Regions from separate parts of the Serratia sp. 121840015-1 genome, predicted to be linked through region 1. Evidence: predicted binding sites of a transcription regulator. Region 1 holds the regulator's gene; each other region holds the start of a gene.

What was found. The regulator PhoB, encoded in region 1, activates phosphate uptake and scavenging genes when phosphate is short. The targets are predictions, from matches to a motif close to CTGTCATAAAACTGNCNNAT.
Region 2: ugpB (sn-glycerol-3-phosphate ABC transporter substrate-binding protein UgpB) is a predicted target of PhoB. The motif match lies at 517-536, and genes of this name have one in related genera.
Region 3: phoA (alkaline phosphatase) is a predicted target of PhoB. The motif match lies at 1,046-1,065, and genes of this name have one in related genera.

The regions. Positions count from the first base shown of each region.
Region 1 is NZ_JBSEYF010000003.1:119,233-123,307, reverse strand. It holds gene ACUXAC_RS16875 (PstS family phosphate ABC transporter substrate-binding protein) at 1-663, opposite strand, end outside; gene phoR (phosphate regulon sensor histidine kinase PhoR) at 678-1,994, opposite strand; gene phoB (phosphate response regulator transcription factor PhoB) at 2,019-2,708, opposite strand; gene sbcD (exonuclease subunit SbcD) at 2,924-4,075, shown strand, end outside.
Region 2 is NZ_JBSEYF010000006.1:253,216-257,290, forward strand. It holds gene ACUXAC_RS22815 (aminotransferase-like domain-containing protein) at 1-442, shown strand, start outside; gene ugpB (sn-glycerol-3-phosphate ABC transporter substrate-binding protein UgpB) at 755-2,074, shown strand; gene ugpA (sn-glycerol-3-phosphate ABC transporter permease UgpA) at 2,153-3,040, shown strand; gene ugpE (sn-glycerol-3-phosphate ABC transporter permease UgpE) at 3,037-3,882, shown strand; gene ACUXAC_RS22835 (sn-glycerol-3-phosphate import ATP-binding protein UgpC) at 3,888-4,075, shown strand, end outside.
Region 3 is NZ_JBSEYF010000001.1:2,484,648-2,488,722, reverse strand. It holds gene phoA (alkaline phosphatase) at 1-973, opposite strand, end outside; gene ACUXAC_RS12050 (glutathione S-transferase N-terminal domain-containing protein) at 1,104-1,811, opposite strand; gene ACUXAC_RS12045 (ArsR/SmtB family transcription factor) at 1,886-2,569, opposite strand; gene ACUXAC_RS12040 (cytochrome P450) at 2,650-3,669, shown strand; gene ACUXAC_RS12035 (antibiotic biosynthesis monooxygenase family protein) at 3,682-4,029, shown strand; gene ACUXAC_RS12030 (isochorismatase family protein) at 4,064-4,075, opposite strand, start outside.

The sequences.
Region 1 (4,075 bases):
AAAGCCGATGCTGGCATAGCCGATGCCGTTGAGCGAACCGGCCACCGCCTGCACCACCGAGGCCGAGCCGGGCAGCTCATTGACGCGCGGCATAAAATCGCCGCCGCACAGCGCGCGCAGTTTGAAATAGCCGTAGGTGCCCGAAGCCGAGTTGCGGCCGAAGCGCTGCAGCGAGCGCGTCGCCCAATCGCCGCTGAGCCCCAGCTCGCCCCAGCGCGTCAGCGGTTTGCTCTCACCGCAGCGCCGGGTGGCGGAGAAAATGCGATCGAGCTGCTGCAGATTGAGGCCACGCAGCGGGTTGTCCTGATGCACCAACACCACCAGCGCATCCACCGCCACCGGCACCGCCAGCGGCGCATAGCCGTAACGGTGTTCGAACGCCGAAACCTCAGCCGCCTTCATCGGCCGGCTCATCGGGCCCAGCTGCGCGGCGCCCGCCGCCAACGCGGTCGGCGCGGTCGACGAGCCGGCGGCCTGGATCTGCAGGTTAACGTTGGGGTAATGCCGGCTGAAATCCTGCGCCCACAACGCCATCAGATTCGCCAGGGTGTCGGAGCCGACGCTGGACAGGTTGCCCGCCAACATGCCATCGGGCTGCGCCAGCGCGCCGCGTCCGGCCAGCAGCGCCAGGCAAAGCAACAGCCCTCGGGTTATTCGGGTCATACCGGTGTCTCGCGTTAATTTTTCACCGCATTCTCTGATAAAGCGGCGGGAACAATCAACCGGTTGGGTAAGGTAAAGATAAAGCGCGTGCCGATCCCCGGCTCGCTGAGGATCTCCAGCCGCGCGTCGTGATGGCTGAGCGCGTGTTTGACGATCGCCAGCCCCAGCCCGCTGCCGCCGGTTTGGCGCGAACGTGCCTTGTCGACGCGGTAAAAACGCTCGGTCAGGCGCGGAAGGTGTTCGGCGGCGATGCCCGGCCCGTTATCGCTGACCTGGAACTGCGCGCCGTGCGCCGTCTGCTGCCAGCTCACTTCGATATGGGTGCCCTTCGGCGTGTGGTTGACCGCGTTGTACACCAGGTTAGACACCGCGCTGCGCAACTGGTCTTCATTACCGAACACGTTGAGCTGTTCGTTAACCCGGAAGGTGATCTCGTGATTGCCACCGCTCAGCGACTGCGCCTCGCGCTGCAACACCCGCAGCATCAGCGGGATATCTACCCGCTCGTTCATGTCGACATTGGGCGCCGCCTCAATGCGCGACAGCGTCAGCAGCTGCTTGACCAGCCCGTCCATCCGGCGAGTCTGCTCTTGCATGGTGCTGAGTGCCTTGCTGCGCAGCGAGCCGTCCTGCTCTTCATCGCCCATCATCTCCAGGTAGCCCTGCAGCACCGTCAGCGGCGTGCGCAGCTCATGGCTGACGTTGGCGAAGAAGTTGCGCCGCGCGCCCTCCAGCTGGCGCATCTGGGTGACGTCGCGCGCCACCATCAGCAGCTGCCCTTCGGAGTAAGGCATTACGCGGAATTCGACGTAGTGTTCATTGTTCAGCTGCAGCGTCAGCGGGCGCGAGAACTCCTGCTGTTGCAGGTAGTGGCTGAATTCCGGATAGCGCAGCAGGTTGAGGATGTGCTGGCCGTTGTCTTCCGGCCAGCGAAAGCCGAGCAGATGCTGCGCCAGCCCATTACACCAGAAGATATTGCCTTCGACGGTGGTCATCACCACCGCATCAGGCAGCGATTCGGCCCCGCTGCGAAAGCGCTTGATCAGCAGCGCCAGCTCACGCCGGCGGCGGCGATTGCGCTGCTGCATCTGATACAGGCCATAGAACAGCGGCTCCCAGCTCCAGCGGCCGGGCGGCGGCGTCATGCTGCGGTCGATCCACAGCCAATGGGAAAGTTTGAGCTGGTTGTAGAAATTCCACACCAGCGCAGCCAGCGCGGAGGCCAGCAGGAACCAGGGCAGATAACCGAAAATCAGCCCCAGCAGTAAGGCGGGCAGACAAAAAAGAGCCAGCTCCAGAGCCAGCCTCTTCCACGACAGACGTTCTAACACGACATATTCTCCAGCGCGGCGCGATCAGTAGCGCGTTGAGAACCGGTAGCCGGTGCCCCGAACGGTTTGAACCATTTTATCATGCCCACTGGTTTCTAACGCCTTGCGGAGCCGACGGATATGCACGTCAACGGTACGGTCTTCCACATAAACGTTAGTGCCCCAGACGTGATTAAGCAACTGCTCACGGCTATAAACCCGCTCTGGGTGGGTCATAAAGAAGTGCAGCAGCTTGAACTCGGTCGGCCCCATGTCCAACGCCTGATCGTTAGCCATCACGCGGTGGGAGGACGGATCCAGGCTCAGCCCTTGCATTTCAATCACTTCTTCCACCGCCATCGGTGAAATGCGGCGCATGACCGCCTTGATGCGCGCCACCAGCTCCTTGGGCGAGAACGGCTTGGTGATATAATCATCCGCCCCCACTTCCAGGCCGCGCACGCGGTCTTCCTCTTCGCCGCGCGCGGTCAGCATCATGACCGGAATATCGCGGGTCAGCGCTTCGCGCTTCATATGTTTGATAAACTGAATGCCGGAACCGCCGGGCAACATCCAGTCGAGCAACACCAAATCAGGGAACGGCTCAGACAGGCGCGTCACGGCGCTGTCATAATCCTCGGCTTCCAACGGTTGGTAACCATTCTGTTCCAACACAAAGCACACCATCTCACGGATCGGCGCTTCGTCTTCCACCACCAGTATGCGTCTTGCCATCGTCAATCCTGCCAATGTGTTAGCGACTTTGCGGGCGCCATTATGCGTCAGTTTTGTGACACTTTTATGAAAAAAAGCGGCTGTTATAGGCAGTAAGCATAGCGATTATTTCCCGGTGCAAAGAAAAATCATTCCGTAGTCGTCGCCATTGCGCCGGGACAGGCGCCGCCGCGGCCTTTATAATCATCGCCATTACCTTTGCATCCGGGAGTGTCATGCGCCTGATCCACACCTCTGACTGGCATCTTGGCCAGTACTTTTTCACCAAAAGCCGCGCCGCCGAGCACCAGGCTTTTCTGAACTGGCTGATCGAACAGATCGAGCAGCAGCAGGTGGATGCGCTGATCGTCGCCGGGGACCTATTCGATACCGGCTCGCCGCCCAGCTACGCCCGCGAGCTGTACAACCGCTTCGTGGTGGAACTGCAGCGCACCGGCTGCCAACTGGTGGTGTTGGGCGGCAACCACGACTCGGTAGCGACGCTGAACGAATCGCGGGAACTGCTCTCTTGCCTGAACACCACGGTGATCGCGAGTGCGCAGGGCTCCCTTGAGCAGCAGATCGTGGTGCTTAACCGGCGCGACGGCCAGCCGGGCGCCGTGCTGTGCGCCATTCCTTTTCTGCGGCCGCGCGATCTGCTCACCAGCCGCGCCGGCGAATCCGGCGCGCAGAAACAGCAGGCGCTGCAGGAAGCCATTGCCGAACATTACCAAGCGCTGTATCAGGCGGCCTGCGAACGCCGCGAGCAGCTGGGCCTGCCGCTGCCGATCGTCGCCACCGGCCACCTGACCACCGTCGGCGTCACCACCTCCGACTCGGTGCGCGACATCTATATCGGCACCCTGGACGCCTTCCCGGCGCAGGCCTTCCCCCCTGCCGATTACATCGCGCTGGGCCACATTCACCGCGCGCAGAACGTCGCCAAGTCGGAACATATTCGCTATAGCGGCTCACCGATTCCGCTCAGCTTCGATGAACTGGGCAAAGCCAAAAGCGTCTTCCTAGTGGATTTCACCGACGGTGCCCTGCAGCAGGTAGAAGCGTTAACGATCCCGCAGTTCCAGCCCATGCAGCTGATCAAAGGCGATCTGGCCGAGATCGAACGGCAGCTGCAGCAATTTGCCGACTATGCCGGCGAGCTGCCGGTGTGGCTGGATATCGAAGTGGCGACGCAGGACTACCTCAGCGATATCCAGCGCCGTATCCAGCTGATGGCGGATGAGCTGCCGGTGGAAGTGGTGCTGCTGCGGCGCAGCAAGGAGCAACGCCGCCAGGCGATCGCGCAGCAGGACAAGGAAACGCTGAACGAGCTGAGCGTCAACGAGGTGTTCGAACGGCGCCTGGCGCAGGAGGCCGACATGCCCGAA
Region 2 (4,075 bases), on a different contig from region 1:
GTTGGGCTGGGCGATCCTGCCGCCGTTCCTGCTGCATAAAGTGGCGATCATCAAGCAGGCGGCGGATCTGCACGCCAGCGCGCTGTCGCAGAGCATCGTCGAATGCTACCTCGGCCTGGGCCGCCTGCCGGCGCAGATCGACAAGATCCGCGCCGCCTACAAACAGAAGGGCGAGATCCTGGCCGGTTTGGTGGAGCAGGAGCTGGGCGACTACATCACCTTCGATAAGCCGAAGGGCGGCATGTTCCTGTGGGCACGTTTCCGCCAGCCGTTCAACGCCACCGAATGGCTGAACGCTACCCTGCAGCAGGGCGTGGTGTTCGTGCCGGGGGAATACTTCTTCTCCGACAACCCGGATCGTTCGACCTTCCGCCTGTCGTTCGCCACCGCCACCGAACAGCAGATGCAGGAAGCGGTGGCGCGTCTGCGCCGTTCGCTGTAATCCTCGCGGCGGCGGAGCCCATGCCCGCCGCCGACATCAAACCGCCATCTTCACTTCACCTTGCCGTCATGTGGCTGTCATATAACGGTTATTTTTCTGTCATCCGCGCATGGCATGTTATCCCCCGTCATCTTTCGAGCCGCAGCGTTGTTGGCTGCCCGACTGCCCCCCTGTCACTTAGTTAGCTAAGCTCCAGGGTGCCAGCAGGTTGCCGCCTAGCTGCAACTCGAAAGCTATAGGGGGCACTCCCTCATCAAGAATTGATTCTTTTCGCTCACGCGCTTTTACACCAGCTTTTTTCAGGAGTTAGGCATGCTCACCTACGCTATTCGCAAAACCACGCTGTGCGTCGCGTTGACCCTGGCGGTCAGCACTCAGGCGCTGGCGGCGACCGAGATCCCGTTCTGGCATTCGATGGAAGGCGAACTGGGTAAGGAAGTGGATTCCCTGGCGGAGCGCTTCAACCAGTCGCACAGCGACGTCAAGATTGTGCCGGTTTATAAAGGCAACTACGAACAGAGCCTGGCGGCGGGTATCGCCGCTTACCGCTCCGGCAAGGCGCCGGCGATCCTGCAGGTTTACGAGGTGGGTACCGCCACCATGATGGCCAGTAAGGCCATCAAACCGGTCTACGAGGTGTTTAAAGAGGCCGGCATCAACTTCGACGAGTCGGTGTTCGTGCCGACGGTAGCCGGCTATTACACCGACAACAAGAGCGGCCATCTGCTGTCTCAGCCGTTCAACAGCTCCACGCCGGTGCTGTACTACAACAAAGACGCCTTCAAGAAGGCCGGCCTGAACCCGGACCAGCCGCCGAAAACCTGGCAGGAGCTGGCGGCGGATACCGCCAAGCTGCGTGAGGCCGGCATGAAGTGCGGCTACGCCAGCGGCTGGCAGGGCTGGATCCAGCTGGAGAACTTCAGCGCCTGGCACGGCGTGCCGTTCGCCAGCGAAAACAACGGGTTCGGCGGCACCAACGCCAAGCTGGAGTTCAACAAGCCGCTGCAGGTCAAGCACATCGAGCTGCTGGAGGCGATGAACAAGAAGGGCGATTTCACCTACTTCGGCCGCAAAGACGAATCCACCGAGAAGTTTTATAACGGCGACTGCGCCATCACCACCGCTTCTTCCGGTTCGCTGGCGGACATCAAGCACTACGCCAAATTCAACTACGGCGTCGGCATGATGCCGTACGACGCTGACGCGAAAAACGCGCCGCAGAACGCCATCATCGGCGGGGCCAGCCTGTGGGTGATGAACGGCAAAGACGCCGCCACCTACAAGGGCGTGGCCGAGTTCCTGCAGTACCTGGCGCAGCCGGAAATCGCCGCCGAATGGCACCAGAAGACCGGCTATCTGCCGATCACCACCGCGGCTTACGATCTGACCAAGCAGCAGGGCTTCTACGACAAGAACCCGGGTGCCGACGTCGCCACTCGCCAGATGCTGAACAAGCCGCCGTTGCCGTTCACCAAGGGCCTGCGCCTGGGCAACATGCCGCAGATCCGCAGCGTGGTGGATGAGGAACTGGAAGGCGTGTGGACCGGTAAGAAAACGCCTCAGCAGGCGTTGGACGCCGCCGTGCAGCGCGGTGACGTGCTGCTGCGCCGTTTCGAAGCATCAACCAAGTAACCCTGCGTCGCGGGCCCGTCCGATCGGGCTCGCGTCTTCACGCCAATCCTTCCGTACCCGATTAATGGTTTAACTGCTATGTCATCTTCCCGTCCCGGTTTCGGCTGCAGCTGGTTGCCCTATGCGTTGGTGCTGCCGCAGCTGCTGATTACCGCCGTCTTCTTTTTATGGCCCGCCGGCGAGGCGCTGTGGTATTCGGTGCAGAGCCTCGATCCGTTCGGCCTGTCCAGCCAGTTTGTTGGGCTGGATAACTTTAAGCAGCTGTTTCAGGATCCTTACTATCTCGACTCGTTCTACACCACGCTGATCTTCAGCTTCCTGGTGGCGGGCATCGGGCTGGCGGTGTCGCTGTTCTTCGCCGCGCTGGTGGACTACGTGCTGCGCGGCAGCCGCCTCTATCGCACGCTGATGATCCTGCCCTATGCGGTGGCACCGGCGGTGGCGGCGGTGCTGTGGATCTTTCTGTTCAACCCCGGCCTGGGGTTGATCACCCATTTCCTCAACGGGCTGGGCTATAACTGGAACCATGCGCAAAACAGCGGCCAGGCGATGTTCCTGGTGGTGCTGGCCTCGGTATGGCAGCAGATAAGCTATAACTTCCTGTTTTTCCTCGCGGCGCTGCAGTCGATCCCGCGCTCGCTGGTGGAGGCGGCGGCCATCGACGGCGCCGGCCCGGTGCGGCGTTTCTTCCATCTGGTGCTGCCGCTGATCGCGCCGGTGAGCTTCTTCCTGCTGGTGGTCAATCTGGTGTACGCCTTCTTCGATACCTTCCCGGTGATCGACGCCGCCACCGGCGGCGGGCCGGTGCAGTCCACCACCACGTTGATCTACAAGATCTACCGCGAAGGCTTCGCCGGATTGGATCTCTCCAGCTCTGCCGCGCAGTCGGTGATCCTGATGCTGCTGGTGATCGGCCTGACGGTGATCCAGTTCCGCTTTGTTGAACGTAAGGTGCGCTATCAATGATTGAGAATCGACGCGGGCTGGATATCTTCAGCCATGTGATGCTGATTATCGGCGTGCTGGTGGTGCTGTTCCCGCTGTACGTGGCCTTTGTCGCCGCCACGCTGGACGACAAGCAGGTGTTTCAGGTACCGATGACGCTGGTGCCCGGCGGCCACCTGTGGGAGAACATCCGCAATATCTGGCAGGGCGGCGTGGGCAACCTCAAGGTGCCGTTCTCGCTGCTGCTGCTGAACAGCGTGATCATGGCGCTGGCGATCACCTTCGGCAAAATTGCGGTGTCGGTGCTGTCGGCTTACGCCATCGTGTACTTCCGCTTTCCGCTGCGCAGCCTGTTCTTCTGGCTGATTTTCCTCACCCTGATGCTGCCGGTGGAGGTGCGTATTTTCCCGACGGTGGAGGTGATCTCCAACCTCAACCTGCTGGACAGCTACACCGGCCTGACGCTGCCGTTGATGGCCTCGGCCACCGCGACCTTCCTGCTGCGTCAGTTCTTCATGACGCTGCCGGATGAGCTGCTGGAGGCGGCGCGCATCGACGGCGCCGGGCCGATGCGTTTCTTCTGGGACATCGTGCTGCCGCTGTCGAAAACCAATCTGGCGGCGCTGTTCGTCATCACCTTTATCTACGGCTGGAACCAATACCTGTGGCCGATCCTGATCACCAGCGACGCCTCGATGGGCACCGCGGTGGCGGGCATCAAGAGCATGATCTCCACTTCCGGCGCGCCGACCCAGTGGAACCAGGTGATGGCGGCGATGATTCTGACTTTATTGCCACCGCTGGCGGTGGTGCTTCTGATGCAGCGCTGGTTTGTGCGCGGCCTGGTTGATAGCGAGAAATAACGACGATGGCAGGATTAAAACTACAGGCGGTCACCAAGTCTTACGACGGTAAAACGCCGGTGATCAAACAGATCGACCTCGATGTGGCGGACGGCGAATTCATCGTGATGGTCGGCCCGTCCGGCTGCGGCAAATCCACGCTGCTGCGGATGGTGGCCGGGCTGGAACGTACCACCAGCGGCGATATCTATAT
Region 3 (4,075 bases), on a different contig from region 1:
GCGTTGGCGTGGCCGCGGTGCGCGCCGGGTTGTTTTCGCAGGTTACCGCCGGCTTGTCGAGGTTGCCGTGATAGCTGGCTTTCGGCCCCAGCCAGCGCACCGGCATGTTGCCGTCGGCGAACAGGCCCAGCAGCGGTTTTTGCTGATTGGCCAGGGTAACGGCCTGCAGTTCATCCGCATTGCTCACCCACTGGTAACCCTGCGCTGCCGCCTGGTCCTTCAGAGATTTTCCTTGCCATTCGCCGCTTTTCGCCAGTTGGTTGAAGGATTTCGCGCCGCCGCCCAGCGTGACGTCGGCGCGGGTTTTCAGCAGCTGCTCGGTGATGGAGCCGCGGCCGCCGTTTTCCAGCGCGTTAGCGGCGCATTTGTCGCTGGTTTCCTCCGGGCCGTAGCATTTGCGCGAGGTGACGTGCGACACCAGCGCCGCCGGCGTGGCGTCCTGCAGTTCGGCGGTGGAGACGTTGCCGGTGGCCTTGCCGGCCGCTTTGGCGATCTCCAGCAGCGTTGGTTGGTCTTTGCCGTTCACGTCCACGCCGAGCGCGCCGTTATAGGTTTTTACCCCGGTGGCCCAGGCGGTGGCGGAAGCGGCGGAGTCGGTTACGTAATCCGGTTTGTGGGTTTTCTTGTCCAGCGAGTAGTGGGTGTATTGCCCGGTCAGCGGCAGAGCGTCGATGCCCTTGAAGTAACCGCCTGCGCCTTCGGCGTAGTTACGCGCGGCGGTGATCTCGGAATCCCCCATGCCGTCGCCGATCAGCAGGATCACGTTTTTCACCGTTTTGTCCGACAGCGACGCCTTCAGCGCGGCGGTCTGATCGCCGGCCAGACGACGGGCACCGCCCGGCTCGGTGAGGGTGCCGCGCGCGGCGCGCTCGGTCAGGCCATCGGCATTGGCCGAGGTTTCCGCCGCGATGGCGGAAGAACAGAGCAGGGCGGACAGCACGGCGCCGGCGATCAGGGATACAGCAGGTTGCATGGGGTAAGCTCCTTGTCGTAATACAACAATGTAAATAACATCAAATTGTTACGTAAGGAGAGTAGAGCAGAGGGATGACAATTTTATGACAGCGAAAGACGGGATGGCCCGGCGGCCACCCCGTTTGGCGTCAGGCCGCGCGCGCCGGGATAGACAGCCCGCGCTGCACCGCCGGCCGCGCCAGACCTCGCTCCAGCCACTGCGCGACGCGCGGGAAACTGTCGAACGCCACCAGCTCGCGCGCCTCATAAAAGCCGATCAGGTTACGCACCCAGCCCAGCAGCGAGATATCGGCGATGGTGTAGTCCGCGCCCATGATCCAGTCGCGGCCTTCAAGGCGCGTTTCCAGCACGCCGAGCAGGCGTTTCGATTCGTTCTTGTAGCGCTCCAGCGGCCGTTTGTCTTCATACTCGCGCCCGGCGAATTTGTGAAAGAAACCGAGCTGGCCGAACATTGGGCCGACGGCGGCCATCTGGAAGAACACCCACTGAATGGTTTCATAACGCTGCGCCGGATCCTGCGGCAGGAAACGGCCGCTCTTTTCCGCCAGGTAGAGCAGAATGGCGCCGGATTCGAACAGCGGCAGCGGTCGGCCGCCGGGGCCATCGGGATCGATGATCGCCGGGATCTTGCCGTTCGGGTTCAGCGCCAGAAATTCCGGCGTCCAGGTTTCGTTGTTGCCGATGTCGATCAGGTGCGCTTCATAAGGCAGGCCGATCTCTTCCAGCATGATGGACACTTTGACGCCGTTCGGCGTCGGCAGGGAATAGAGCTGCAGCCGTTCCGGGTGCTGAGTCGGCCAGCGTTTGACGATCGGGAATTGGGTGGAATCGAGCATGGAAACTCCTCGGGTTGGCGGGGTCACTTAAGCGTACCCCTTGAGTATTGCAGTAAAACTACCCCGCCGCCGGGTTACACCGTGAGCTCAAAATGTGCGGCCAGCGCTTTTTTACCGGCGGGGGTCAGCTGCAGCTCGCGGCTGTCGAGCCGGCGGACGATCCAGCCGCGTTGAATAAAGGCGGCCAGCAGCGCGGCGCCCAGTGCGCCACCGAGGTGAGATCGGCGTTCGCTCCAGTCCAGGCAGCCGCAGGCGAAGCGGCGGCGGGTGGGGGCGGGGGAGCAATCGACGCCCAGCCGCGCCAGCGCGGCCTGACCGACGTCGCTTAACCGGTAGTCTTCCTCACCGCTCAGCCAGCTCAGCGCATGCAGCCGATCGTGCAGCTTCACCGCCACCTCGCCCGCCATGTGGTCGTAGCAGGTGCGGGCATATTGCAGCGTGGTGGGCGTGCTGCTTTTCACCGACGGGCGCGGTACGCCCGCCAGCGCCATCAGGCCTTCCAGCGCTTCGGCCACCGGCTGACCGGCCAGCCGGAAATAGCGATAGCGCCCCTGTTTGACGCAGGCGATCAGCCGCTGCTCCAGCAGTTTCGCCAGATGCGCGCTGGCGGTGGACGGGGCGACCTCGACCGCCGCGCTGAGCTCGGTGGCGGTGTAGGCGCGCCCATCCATCAACAGGCACAGCATGCGTGCCCGGGTGCGGTCGGCGATGGCGGCGCTCAACGCCGCTAAACGATCTTCTATGTCGATGTTATGCATACTTCGAGGTTAGGCGAAGTATGACTGCGCGTCCAGCGCTAGCCTGTGGTTATCGCCATCTGGTACCGAGGGAGAAAACCATGTCCGTATGTCCTTATGCCGCCGCGCTCGCCGCCGAGCCGCAGATGCACTATCGCGCCTTGCCGCCCCTGAGCTGGGATAGCGCATGGCAATGTTGGGTGGCCACTACGCCGCAGTGGGTGAGGGAAGCGCTGCTCAATGCCGATCTCGGCGTGCGGCCGGCCGATGAGCCGGTGCCGGCGGCCTTGCTGGAGACGCCGATGGCGCCGCTTTTCGCCGGGCTGGCGCGAATGCGCGACGGCGAGGAGCATCGCACGCTTAAGGCGGCGCTGCAGCGGGCGTTAGCTTCCTGCGACGATACTCTGATTCAGCAAACCGCGGCACTGTGCGCGGCGCGGTTAGCGTCAAAGGCCCCCGAGGCGGCGGCGATCACCCGCTTTAACTACGGGTTGCCGGTCTGCACCCTCGGCGCATTGTTGGGCGTGCCTGAAGCGCAGTGGCAACATCTTATCGACGACAGCCTGGACTTTGTCCGCTGTATCGCGCCCGGCGGCACGCAGCAGCAGCTGGCACGCGGCATTGCGGCGGCGCAGCGGCTCTGTGCCCGGCTGGCGACGGGGAATGGCGTGCTGCGCCAGGCCCTGGTGCGGGAGATCGGCGACGCCCGGCTTGTGTCGGCCAATGCGCTCGGCCTGCTGTTTCAGGCCTGTGAGGCGACGGCGGGCTGGCTCGGGCAGGCGTATTTGCTGGCACGGCAGAACGGCGAAGTGGACACCGCGCTGGATCGGGTGCGGGCGCTGACGCCACCTATCCAAAACACGCGCCGTTTCGTCTTACGCGAGACGCAGCTTGCCGGTTGTACGCTGCGCGTGGGGCAGACCGTCTTGCTGTTGCTCGGCACCGACGGCGAACTGGCCTTCGGCGCAGGGGCACACCGCTGCCCGGGCGAACGCTGGGCGAGGATTATCGCGCGCTGCGGCGTGGCGCATCTGTGTTCGCTGAATATTGATGAGCGGGCGTTGGAATCGGTGCGGTGGCGCCATTCCTACAATGCGCGCGTACCGGAATTTTACCGTTGAGAGGAAACGATAATGATCGCCGTGATTTTTGAACTGCAGGCCGCCGACGGGCAGCGTGATACCTATCTGGCGCTGGCGGCGGAGCTGAAGCCGCTGCTGGCGCAGATCGATGGATTCATTTCCATCGAGCGTTTTCAAAGCCTGGCCGATCCTGCGCGCCTGCTGTCGCTCTCCTTCTGGCGCGACGAGGCGGCGGTGCAGCAGTGGCGCAATCTCGAGCAGCACCGGGCGGCGCAGGCGCGCGGCCGTGGCGAGGTGCTGGCGCAGTATCGGCTGCGGGTGGCGGAGGTGGTGCGGGACTACGGGCTGGAGAGACGCGACCAGGCGCCGCAGGATAGCCGTGGCTATCACCGCACCTGAAGAAAGCCCGCCGCCGGCGGGCTTTCTTCGCCCGTTATTTCGCTTC